DNA from 2 places in the Variovorax sp. MPBD4-3 genome. Region 2 is predicted to be linked to the other one. Evidence: riboswitches for the same ligand, from Rfam matches in the RefSeq annotation. Region 2 holds a riboswitch; the other holds the start of a gene.
What was found. A riboswitch is a leader RNA that binds a small molecule or an ion and turns the genes downstream of it on or off. The one in region 2 is predicted to bind glycine.

Region 1 (5,352 bases), on a different contig from region 2:
CCGCGCCGGCCGGGCCGGACGGCAAGGGCTTGGAGTAAGCTGGGAACACAAGAAAACCCTCCCAGGAGACCTTCCGCATGAGCAACGCCAGCAAGCCCTTCGACTTCAGCCAGTTCGTCCCCGGATTCGACTTCCTGAAGAACCTCGCCGGCGGCGCCGCGGCGGGTGCAGGCGCCGGTTCGGTGCCGGGAATTCCGAGCCTCGCGAGCTGGGTCGCACCAACCCTGAGCGTGGAAGAAGTCGACAAGCGCATCCAGGAACTCAAGACGGTCCAGTACTGGCTCGAGCAGAACGGCCATGCGCTCAAGGCCACCATCCAGGCGCTCGAGGTGCAGAAGATGACGCTGTCGACGCTGCGCGGCATGAACGTGCGCATGGAAGACATCGCCAGCGCGTTCACCAAGCAGGCTGCTGCCATGGCCCCGGCGCCCGCGGCAGCAGCCTCGGCAGCCCCGGTCGAGCCGGAGCCCGAGGAGGTCGAGGAAGAAGACGAGCTGCCCGAGGAAGAGGAAGCGCAGGCGCCGCAGAAAACGAAGACGCGCGCGCGTCCGGCCGCCGCGAAATCGAAGGCCGGCGAGGGCGCCGGCGTGATCGATCCCATGCAGTGGTGGGGCTCGCTCACCGAGCAGTTCCAGCAGATCGCCAGCTCGGCGCTGCAGGACGCCGCGCAGCTGAAGGTGCCGGCCATGGCCCAGCCGCTGGCCGACGCGGTCGGCAAGGCGATGGGCGGCAAGCCGGCGGCAACCAAGGCCCGCAAGCCCGTTGCCGCGGCAAAGAAGGCGGCGGCTCCGGCCGCCAGGAAAAAGACGTCGACCGCCGCGCGCAAGCGAACCTCCAGCCGGCGCTGACGTCATACCCATACATTTTTTGGAAAGAACGGGTTGGCACGCATCATGAAACTGTTTCCCTCCGGTCATGCCACCCATCCGCAATGGCGCATGGCGGCCGGCCTCGTGCTGGCCCAGTTGCGCGCACAGATGGCATTGCCCGACTACGCGCCGTCGCCGACGCTCGGGCTGCTCTACATCACCGACCACTACGCCGCCGAGGCGCAGGACATCCTCGACCACCTGAGCGCCGAACTGCCCGAGGTGACCGACTGGTCGGGCACCGTCGGCATCGGCGTGGCGGCCAACAACGCCGAATACTTCGACGAGCCCGGCATGACGCTGATGCTCTGCGCGCTGCCGAGCGACCAGTACCGGGTGTTCTCCGGCGTCGCGCCGCTGGGCAACTCCGAAATGAGCGGCTTCGAGGCCCACACCGCGCTGGTGCACGCCGACCCGGCCACGCCCGACCTGACCGAGCTGATCGCCGAGATGGCGGGCCGCACCGACACCGGCTACCTGTTCGGCGGGCTCTCGTCGGGCCGTGGCGGCGCGCTTCAGTTCGCGGTCGGCGGCAACGGCAACATCCGCGGCCATGGGGCGGCGGGCGGTGTGTTCTCGGGCGGCCTGTCGGGCGTGGTGTTCGGCGACGGCGTGCGGCTGGTGTCGCGCGTCACGCAGGGCTGCCAGCCGCTGCGCTCGGGCGCGGTGCGCAAGCGCGAGATCACCGAGGCCGACGGCAACCTGCTGCTCAGGCTCGACGGCGAACCGGCCCTGGACGTGCTGCTGGCCGACCTGCAGGTGTCGCTGGAGAGGCCGCAGGAAGCCATCGACGCCGTGCGCAACACGCTGGTCGGGCTGGCCGACGCGGGCAGCGACGGCATCCGCCGCACCGGCGACCTGGGCGCCGACGTGCTGGTGCGCCACATCATCGGGCTCGACCCGACGCGGCGCGGCATCGCGATTGCCGACACGGCCGAAGCCGGCATGCGGCTGACCTTCTGCCGCCGCAATGCGCAGGCGGCGCGGGCCGACCTGATGCGCATCTGCGCCGAGATCCGCGAAGAGCTGGAGCCCGAAGAGCAGACGCTGGCCACCGCGCGCGCCGTGGCTGCCGGCGAGGCCGAGGCGGCGCCGCATCCGGCGCGGCGCATCGCGGGTGCGGTGTACGTGAGCTGTTCCGGGCGTGGCGGCCCGCATTTCGGCGCGCCGGGCGCCGAGTTGCAGATCGTGCGGCACGCGCTGGGCGACGTGCCGCTGGTCGGGTTCTTCGCCGCCGGGGAGATCGCGCGGCACCACCTGTATGGCTATACGGGGGTGTTGACGGTGTTCACGTCCAACGACTGAACACCTTTCAGCCTCGGATCATGCCGGCTGCAGCATGCGTGGCTGCGGCGCCGGCATCCCCGTGAACGCGAAATCCACCTCCGGTGCGAGCCCGCTCACGATACGCGCGATCGACTTGCCGGAGCCGCAGGCATGCGTCCAGCCGAGCGTGCCGTGGCCGGTGTTGAGGAACAGGTTGGCGAGCTTCGTCTTGCCGATCAGCGGCACGTTGCTTGGCGTGGCGGGGCGCAGGCCGGTCCAGAACTGGGCCTGCGTGGTGTCGCCGGCGCCGGGGAACAGCTCTTCGACACGGCGCACGATGGCTTCGCAGCGCACGCGGTTCAGGTCGCGGTCGTAGCCGTTGAGCTCCGCCGTGCCGGCGATGCGCAAGCGGTCGCCGGATTCCGAGGTGTAGCGTGAGAACACGAGCTTGAATTCGTCGTCGGTCAGCGAGACCTGATGCGCTTTGGAGGCGTCCTTGACGGGCAGCGTGACCGAATAGCCCTTGGCCGGATAGATCGGCAGGCGGATGCCCAGCGGCGCCGCGAGCAGCGGGCTCAGCGAGCCCATCGCCATCACGAAGGCGTCGCCGCGAATGCGCTGGAAGCGGCCTTCGGCATCGGTGACCTCCACGTGGTCGATGCTGCCGCCGGCCTCGCGCAGGGCGGTGACGGTGTGGCTCATCAGGAATTTCACGCCGGCTTCGGCCGCGAGCCGGGAGAGTTCGCGCGCGAAGCGGTTGGCATCGCCGGATTCGTCCTCGGCTGTGTAGGTCGCGCCGGCCAGCTTGGGGCGGATGTGGGCGAGGGCGGGCTCGATCTTCACGGCCTCGTCTGCCGAGATGACCTGGCGTTCGCATCCCAGGGCGCGCATCTGCTCGGCGGGCGCGAGGGCGCCGTCGAATTCCTTCTGCGTCGTATAGAAGTGGAGGATGCCCTGGGTTCGCTGGTCGTAGGCGATGCCGGTGTCGCGGCGCAACTGTTGCAACATCGAGCGGCTGTATGTGCCAAGACGCACGATCTGCTCGATGTTGTGGCGGGTGCGCGCCGGCGTGCATTCGCGCAGGAACTGCAGGCCCCACAGCCACTGGCGCATGTCGGCGCGGATGCGGAACAGCAGCGGGGCGTCTTCCTTGCCCAGCCATTGCAGCACCTTGAGCGGCGCGCTGGGGTTGGCCCAGGGTTCGGCATGGCTGACGGAAATCTGCCCGCCATTGGCGAAGCTGGTTTCGGCGGCCGGGGTGGCCTGCCGGTCGATCACGGTCACTTCGTGGCCGAGTTGCTGGAGGTAGTAAGCCGAGGTCACGCCGAGCAGGCCGGCGCCAAGAACGATCACGCGCATTTCAAGTACCTTTGAGGTGCTGCGCTTGAACGGCGGGCGAGGGTGAATACTATTGAATTAATAGCAAGCAACCGGACGACCGCTGTCCAAGTTGCCGCTCCCCCTGTCCTCGGTACCTGAGAGATTCATTCGTTGCGCCATTGCAACGAATTTGCTCCTTCGGTGCGCCACGTGAAGTGGCGTCTCTCCAGACGGCGTTTCAGTTGATGCAGTACTGACCCCTTGCCGAAATCCAAGACTTCGTCGGGCCGACCTGAGCGTTTATGGGAGTTTGCGCCTTCGGTAGGGCCACCGGGGTGGCCCGCTCTCCTGCGGTATCGCGAACGATTGTAAACACGCCGAGGGCAGAACGGTAACGTCTTGTGTTTCCGCCAATTGGCCCAATGGGATAATCGAACGTTAATGTTCATTGCGACACGGCGATGACTTTCAACTTCAGGGGACCCCATGATCTTGGTTACCGGCGGCGCTGGCTTCATTGGCGCCAATTTCGTACTCGACTGGATCGCGAGCAGCGACGAGCCTGTCGTGAACCTCGACAAGCTGACCTACGCCGGCAACCTCGAGACGCTCGCATCGCTCAAGAACAACCCACGGCACATCTTCGTGCAGGGCGACATCGGCGACAGCGCCCTGGTCGACCGCCTGCTGGCCGAGCACAAGCCGCGCGCCGTGGTCAACTTTGCCGCTGAATCGCATGTGGACCGCTCGATCCACGGCCCCGAAGACTTCGTGCAGACCAACGTGCTCGGCACCTTCCGCCTGCTCGAATCGGTGCGCGGCTACTGGAGCGCGCTGCCGGCCGACCAGAAAACGGCCTTCCGTTTCCTGCATGTGTCGACAGACGAGGTCTACGGCTCGCTTTCGAAGACCGACCCGGCCTTCACCGAAGAGAACAAGTACGAGCCCAACAGCCCGTACTCGGCCAGCAAGGCCGCCAGCGACCACCTCGTGCGCGCCTGGCACCACACCTACGGCCTGCCGGTGCTCACCACCAACTGCTCCAACAACTACGGCCCGTTCCACTTCCCCGAGAAGCTCATCCCGCTGATGATCGTCAACGCGCTGGCCGGCAAGCCGCTGCCCGTGTACGGCGACGGCATGCAGGTGCGCGACTGGCTCTACGTGAAGGACCACTGCAGCGCCATCCGCCGCGTGCTCGAGGCCGGCAAACTGGGCGAGACCTACAACGTGGGCGGCTGGAACGAGAAGCCGAACATCGAGATCGTCAATACCGTGTGCGCGCTGCTGGACGAGCTGCGCCCCAAGGCAGACGGCAAGCCCTACAAGGAGCAGATCACCTACGTCACCGACCGCCCCGGCCACGACCGCCGCTACGCCATCGACGCACGCAAGCTCGAAGCCGAACTCGGCTGGAAGCCCGCCGAGACCTTCGACACCGGCATCCGCAAGACCGTCGAGTGGTACCTCGCGAACAGCGAGTGGGTGCGCAACGTGCAAAGCGGCGCCTACCGCGAGTGGGTCGAGAAGCAATACGACGCAAAGGCCGCGGCATGAAGCTGCTGCTGCTGGGCAAGGGCGGACAGGTCGGCTGGGAACTGCAACGCAGCCTTGCGCCGCTGGGCGAACTGGTGGCGCTCGACTTCGACAGCACCGATTTCCACGCCGACTTCAGCAGGCCGGAGCAATTGGCCGAGACGGTGCTGAAGGTCCGCCCCGACGTGATCGTGAATGCCGCAGCACACACGGCCGTCGACAAGGCCGAGAGCGAACCCGAATTCGCGCGCAAGCTCAACGCCACGTCGCCCGGCGTGGTGGCCGAAGCCGCCCAGCAGATCGGCGCGCTGATGGTGCACTACTCGACCGACTACGTCTTCGATGGCAGCGGCAGCAAGCC
Region 2 (5,352 bases):
GTCGCCGGTGCGGATGGTCAGCGAATCGAAGGCGGTGGTGTTGACCGGCTCGCGGCCCATCTGCGACAGGCCCGCCGACAGGATGGCGGTGAGCGCCGCCACGCGCTGCGCGATGCGTGTGAGGCCGTCGGGCCCGTGGTACACGGCGTACATGCTGGCCACCACGGCCGGCAGCACCTGCGCGGTGCAGATGTTGGAGGTGGCCTTCTCGCGGCGGATGTGCTGCTCGCGCGTCTGCAGCGCGAGGCGGTAGGCGGGCTGGCCGTGCGTGTCGACGCTCACGCCCACCAGGCGGCCCGGCAGCGAGCGCTTGAACTCGTCGCGGCAGGCCAGGTAGGCGGCGTGCGGGCCGCCGTTGCACAGCGGCATGCCGAAGCGCTGCGTGGTGCCGCAGACGATGTCGGCGTCGAACTCGCCGGGCGCGACCAGCAGCGTCAGCGCCAGCAGGTCGGCCGCCACGATGAAGGCGGCGTCGCACTGGTGCGCATGGCCCGCGAGCGGGCGCAGGTCGTGCACGTGGCCGGTGGTGGCCGGGTACTGCGCGAGCACGCCGAAGAAGGCGCCGCTCGCCATCAGGTGCGGCAGCGTTTCCGACACCGTGCTCACCTTCACTTCGATGCCCAGCGGCGCGGCGCGCGTCTTGATGACTTCGATGGTCTGCGGATGGCAGTCGCCCGACACCAGGAACACGTTGCTCTTGGCTTTAACGCTGCGCTTGGCGAGCGTCATGGCTTCGGCGGCGGCCGTGGCTTCGTCGAGCATCGACGCATTGGCGATGGCCATGCCCGTGAGGTCGCACACCATCGTCTGGAAATTGAGCAGGGCTTCCATGCGGCCCTGCGAGATCTCTGCCTGGTAGGGCGTGTAGGCGGTGTACCAGGCGGGGTTCTCGAGGATGTTGCGCAGGATGACGCCCGGCGTGTGCGTGCCGTAGTAGCCCTGGCCGATGAAGTTCCTGAACACCTTGTTCTTCGAGGCCATCGCCTTCAGTTCGGCCAGCGCGTCGGCTTCGGTCACGGGGGCCGGCAGCCGCATCGGCCGCGCCCGGCGGATGGCCGCGGGCACGATGCCGTCGATGAGCTCCGAGCGCGTTTCCGAGCCGATCACCGGCAGCATGCGCGCCTCGTCCGCCGCATCGATGCCGATGTGGCGGGCGAGAAATTCTTCGGCATTCTCTAGTTCTTGCAAAGAGGGAAGGGCGGGAATCGGCATGGCGGTGGGGGCTCGGGAAGAAGGGGGCTCGGAAGAAAAATCAGGCGATCAGGACTCGGCCGCGAACTTGTCGTAGCTGGCGGCGTCCAGCAGGGCGTCGAGCTGCGCGGGCTCGCTCAGCTTGACCTTGAAGAACCAGCCGGCGGCCAGCGGGTCGCTGTTGGCCAGCGAGGGGTCGGCGCGCAGGGCTTCGTTGACTTCGGTGATCTCGCCCGACACGGGCATGAAAACGTCGGCTGCCGCCTTGACCGACTCGACGACGCCGGCAACTTCGCCCTGCGCGAAGGTCTTGCCGACTTCGGGCAGGTCGACGAACACCACGTCGCCCAGCGCGTCCTGCGCGTGCAAGGTGATGCCGACGGTGGCTGCGTCGCCTTCGGCCGACACCCATTCGTGGTCCTTGGTGTACTTGATGCTCATGGTGAGAAAACTCCTCGTGGAAAAAATGAATCGGGGTGCAGAGCCTAGCCGGGTCTGCCGCTTTCAGCCGCGGTAATAGCGGGTCGGCACGAAAGGCATGGTCGAGACTTCCATCGGCACCGGCTTGCCGCGCACGATGGCCTGCACGCGGGTGCCGGGCTCTGCGAAGGCGGTGGCCACGTAGCCCATGGCGATGCAGCGGTCGGCCGTGGGGCCGAGCAGGCCGCTGGTGACGATGCCGATGTCCTGGCCTTCGAATGACTGCAGCACCGTGCCGTCGCGCACCGGAATGCGCTCCAGCGCCACGAGGCCCACGCGCTTGCGCTTCAGCGTGTCGTGGTCGGTGTGGCCGGCGGTGCCTGCCGTGGCGGCGGCAAGCTGCGCGAGGATCTTCGCGGCGCCGGGGAAGCCGCCTTCGCGCGCGCCGCCCGCGCGGCGCACCTTCTGCATCGCCCAGTTGAGCGAAGCCTCGACCGGCGTGGTGGTGGTGTCGATGTCGTTGCCGTACAGGCACAGGCCGGCTTCGAGCCGCAGCGAATTGCGCGCGCCCAGGCCGATGGGCTTGACCTCGGGCTGGGCCAGCAGCAGGCGGGCCAGCGGCTCGGCATCCTTGGCGGCTACCGAGATCTCGAAGCCGTCTTCGCCGGTGTAGCCGCTGCGGGTGACGAAGGCGGCAATGCCGCCGATCTGCACCGCGCCGCCCGTCATGAACACGAAGCGCTCGATGCCGGGCGACAGCCGCGCCAGCGTGGCCGCGGCCTTGGGGCCCTGCAGCGCGAGCAGGGCGTGGTCGGGCAAGGGCTGCACTTCGCAGCGGGAGCCGATCTTCTGCTGGATGTGGGCGATGTCGGCCACCTTGCAGGCGCCGTTGACGATCACGAAGAGCGAGCCGTGGCCTTCGTTGAAGAACATCAGGTCGTCGAGGATGCCGCCCTCGTCGTTCAGCAGCAGGCCGTAGCGCTGCTTGCCGGCGGGCAGGTCGATCACGTCGACGGGCATCAGGGTTTCGAAGGCGGCCGCGGCGTCGGGGCCGACCAGGCGCAGCTGGCCCATGTGGGAGATGTCGAACAGGCCGGCCGCATCGCGCGTGTGCTTGTGTTCGGCCATGAGGCCGGCGGGGTACTGCACCGGCATGGAATAGCCGGCGAATGGCACCATGCGGGCGCCGAGCTCCACGTGAAGGGCGTGCAGCGGCGTCTTGAGAAGTTCGGTAGCGGGTGCGGAGGAAGCGGCCACGGGGCACTCCAAAGGGGCAGACAAAATCCATGACGCAAGCCATGGGCCACCCCTGCTGTCCGCTTTACCTGAGAGATTCGCCCCACGATCGGGGTTTGCTCCTTCGGTGGGCCGCTGCGCCGTTTGCGGTACGGCGGCCTCTCTCCAGCAAGGAAACGCCGGTGTTCGCCGGCGCCTTGTCAGTCCTTTTGCCTGAGCGTTCGGGAAACCCCTGCGCCTTCGGCGGCCCCGGCTGGCGGGGCTCTCTCCTGACCTTCGAGAGTGTAGTTGATCGGCTAGGGCGTGTTCCAAGGACTATCGGCCGGCCGCTCTGGTCAAGCGGTTGCCGTTGTGGCCTCGGCGCTTCCCAATGACGGATAGTCGGTATACCCCTTGGTGTTGCCGAAATAGAAAGTCGATGGGTCGGCCACATTCAGCTTGGCGCCGCTGGCAAAGCGAGTCACCAGATCCGGATTCGCGATGTACAGACGACCAAACGCCATCGCATCCGCAACTTTTTGCGCCAGCAATTCCTCCCCTGATTTCTGGTCGAAATTTCCGCAAAAAACCAGGCAATTCCTGAATCTTTCGCGTAGCCCCTGTCGGAATGCTGCAGTCAATGCAACGCCGCCCGCCCAGTCGGGTTCTGCGACGTGCAGATACGCGATCCCCTTGGCGTTGAGGCTGTGGGCTAGCAAACAGGCCATTTGTTCGGCTTCGCTGTCGGCGATATCGTTGAATACCCCATTGGGCGATATGCGAACTCCGACCCTGCCTGCGCCGATGACAAGAGAGACTGCATCGACGATTTCTTCCAGGAAGCGGGCCCGATTTTCAAGAGAGCCGCCGTATTGGTCTGTCCGAAGGTTGGTATTCGTGGAAAGAAACTGGTTGATCAGATAGCCGTTGGCCGCATGAATTTCGACAAAGTCAAAGCCTGCCCGCTTTGCACGTTCGGCCGCTGCCGCGTACTGCGAGACGATCACGGAAATTTCATCGCCTGAAAGCTCCCTTGCTGGCTCGCAGGGTACTTCCTGGAGTCGCCCGTTCTTGAAGACGCTTACCTTCGAGCGTCGTGTGGCGACGGCTGAAGGAGCGACCGGCTGCGCGCCGTCCGGCTGGTTCAGGCTGTGCGAGATGCGGCCCACGTGCCAGAGTTGCATTGCAATTCGGCCGCCCGCTTCGTGCACCGCTTTCACCACGCGGCTCCACGCACCTTCCTGCGCATTGGTGTAGATACCCGGTGTGCCGAAGTAGCCCTTGCCTTGGGCGCAGACCTGCGTGGCCTCGGTGACGATCAAACCGGCGGTTGCCCTCTGTGCGTAGTACCTGGCGGTCAGCAGTGTCGGACATTCCGTGCCGTTGGCCCGCATGCGCGTCATCGGCGCCATGAAGACGCGGTTGTTCAAAAGGGTGCCCGATATCGTGATCGGGCGCAGAAGTGGCGATGTCCGATTCATTGTGATCCCCAGCCTCAGGCTGGCTTGACGCGCCAGGGCGCCAGGACCTCGACCACGTTCGCCTCGAAGAGAAGGATGTCAGCCTGCCAGGCGAACACCTGAACGATGGCTTTTCTTTCCGTCAATGCCGTCACGCTGGCCTGCAGCCGGGTTTCCGTAATCACGGCTGGGGCCTTGAAGTCTATGTTCATGTTGACGGTGAGCACTTGCAGTCGATCGGGTATGACCGAGTAAGTAGCGAGTCCGGCCCACTGGTCAACCAGGCCCGTGAGGTATCCGCCAAAGATGTTGCCGGTAGGCATCGCGGCATGCGAAGGTGGCGTGTAGACACCGGAGAGCCGTCCGTACTCCCAGCTCGCAGCGCATGGCGTGGCAAAAGGAAGGCCGATCGTCGCAATCGGGATCGGTGCGATATCGGTGCCGTCCACCACTTCATTCAATACCTTGCGGTATTTCGTCTTGATATCGAGGCCGGGGAATTCCGCCGGTCGCTCGCTCTCGCGTACCAACAGTTCAACATCAACCATCAGGTGGCTCCTTCCTTCGTCGTGGGTGAAACTGCAAGCGTCGAAAGCCAGTTTTCGAACGTCTCCATGCTTTCGACGATCAGTTGGGAGCAGGCGAGCACAGCCAGGTTCTGCCGCATGCCGGTAATCGCGACCACGAACCGTCCAGCGTTGTGGGCTGTCAACATCTCCGCGGCTGTTCCCATGCTTGGCTCGTTGTTCGGTAGGAAGACGACGCAGACATCGCAGTTACCCGCCATCGCCGTCTGCCGGTGGAATATTTGCGTCAACTCCAGCAGCGCAGGGTCCAGGTTGGACCTGGCTACCTTGGGCGTCTGGAGCAAGGCGGTGTGCGCCTCGCGAATGCGTTCGCGGGAGGTTTGCAGGTTGTCCCACATTCGTTCGGCGGGGTCGTGCACCACGGCATTCGGAAAGTGGCGTCGGATGGCTCTTGCGATCGCCGGGCGGTACGACTGGTCCGCGAGATCGCGTCCGCCGCGCGCGCCTTGCATGACGCCTGCAAGGAAGAAAGATCGGGG

Region 1: it holds a riboswitch for glycine, as region 2 does, so the genes downstream of both, AC1RVW_RS12450 (D-amino acid dehydrogenase) here and gcvT (glycine cleavage system aminomethyltransferase GcvT) in region 2, are expected to answer to the same signal.

What each region holds. Positions count from the first base shown of each region.
Region 1 covers NZ_JBXASW010000016.1:37,058-42,409, reverse strand. The annotation lists gene AC1RVW_RS12460 (PhaM family polyhydroxyalkanoate granule multifunctional regulatory protein) at 78-848, shown strand; gene AC1RVW_RS12455 (FIST signal transduction protein) at 894-2,174, shown strand; gene AC1RVW_RS12450 (D-amino acid dehydrogenase) at 2,193-3,494, opposite strand; glycine riboswitch at 3,588-3,695, opposite strand; glycine riboswitch at 3,713-3,816, opposite strand; gene rfbB (dTDP-glucose 4,6-dehydratase) at 3,942-5,012, shown strand; gene rfbD (dTDP-4-dehydrorhamnose reductase) at 5,009-5,352, shown strand, end outside.
Region 2 covers NZ_JBXASW010000021.1:18,210-23,561, forward strand. The annotation lists gene gcvP (aminomethyl-transferring glycine dehydrogenase) at 1-1,212, opposite strand, end outside; gene gcvH (glycine cleavage system protein GcvH) at 1,261-1,632, opposite strand; gene gcvT (glycine cleavage system aminomethyltransferase GcvT) at 1,696-2,868, opposite strand; glycine riboswitch at 2,914-3,026, opposite strand; glycine riboswitch at 3,039-3,129, opposite strand; gene AC1RVW_RS14895 (alkene reductase) at 3,183-4,307, opposite strand; gene AC1RVW_RS14900 (PaaI family thioesterase) at 4,322-4,834, opposite strand; gene AC1RVW_RS14905 (hypothetical protein) at 4,834-5,352, opposite strand, start outside.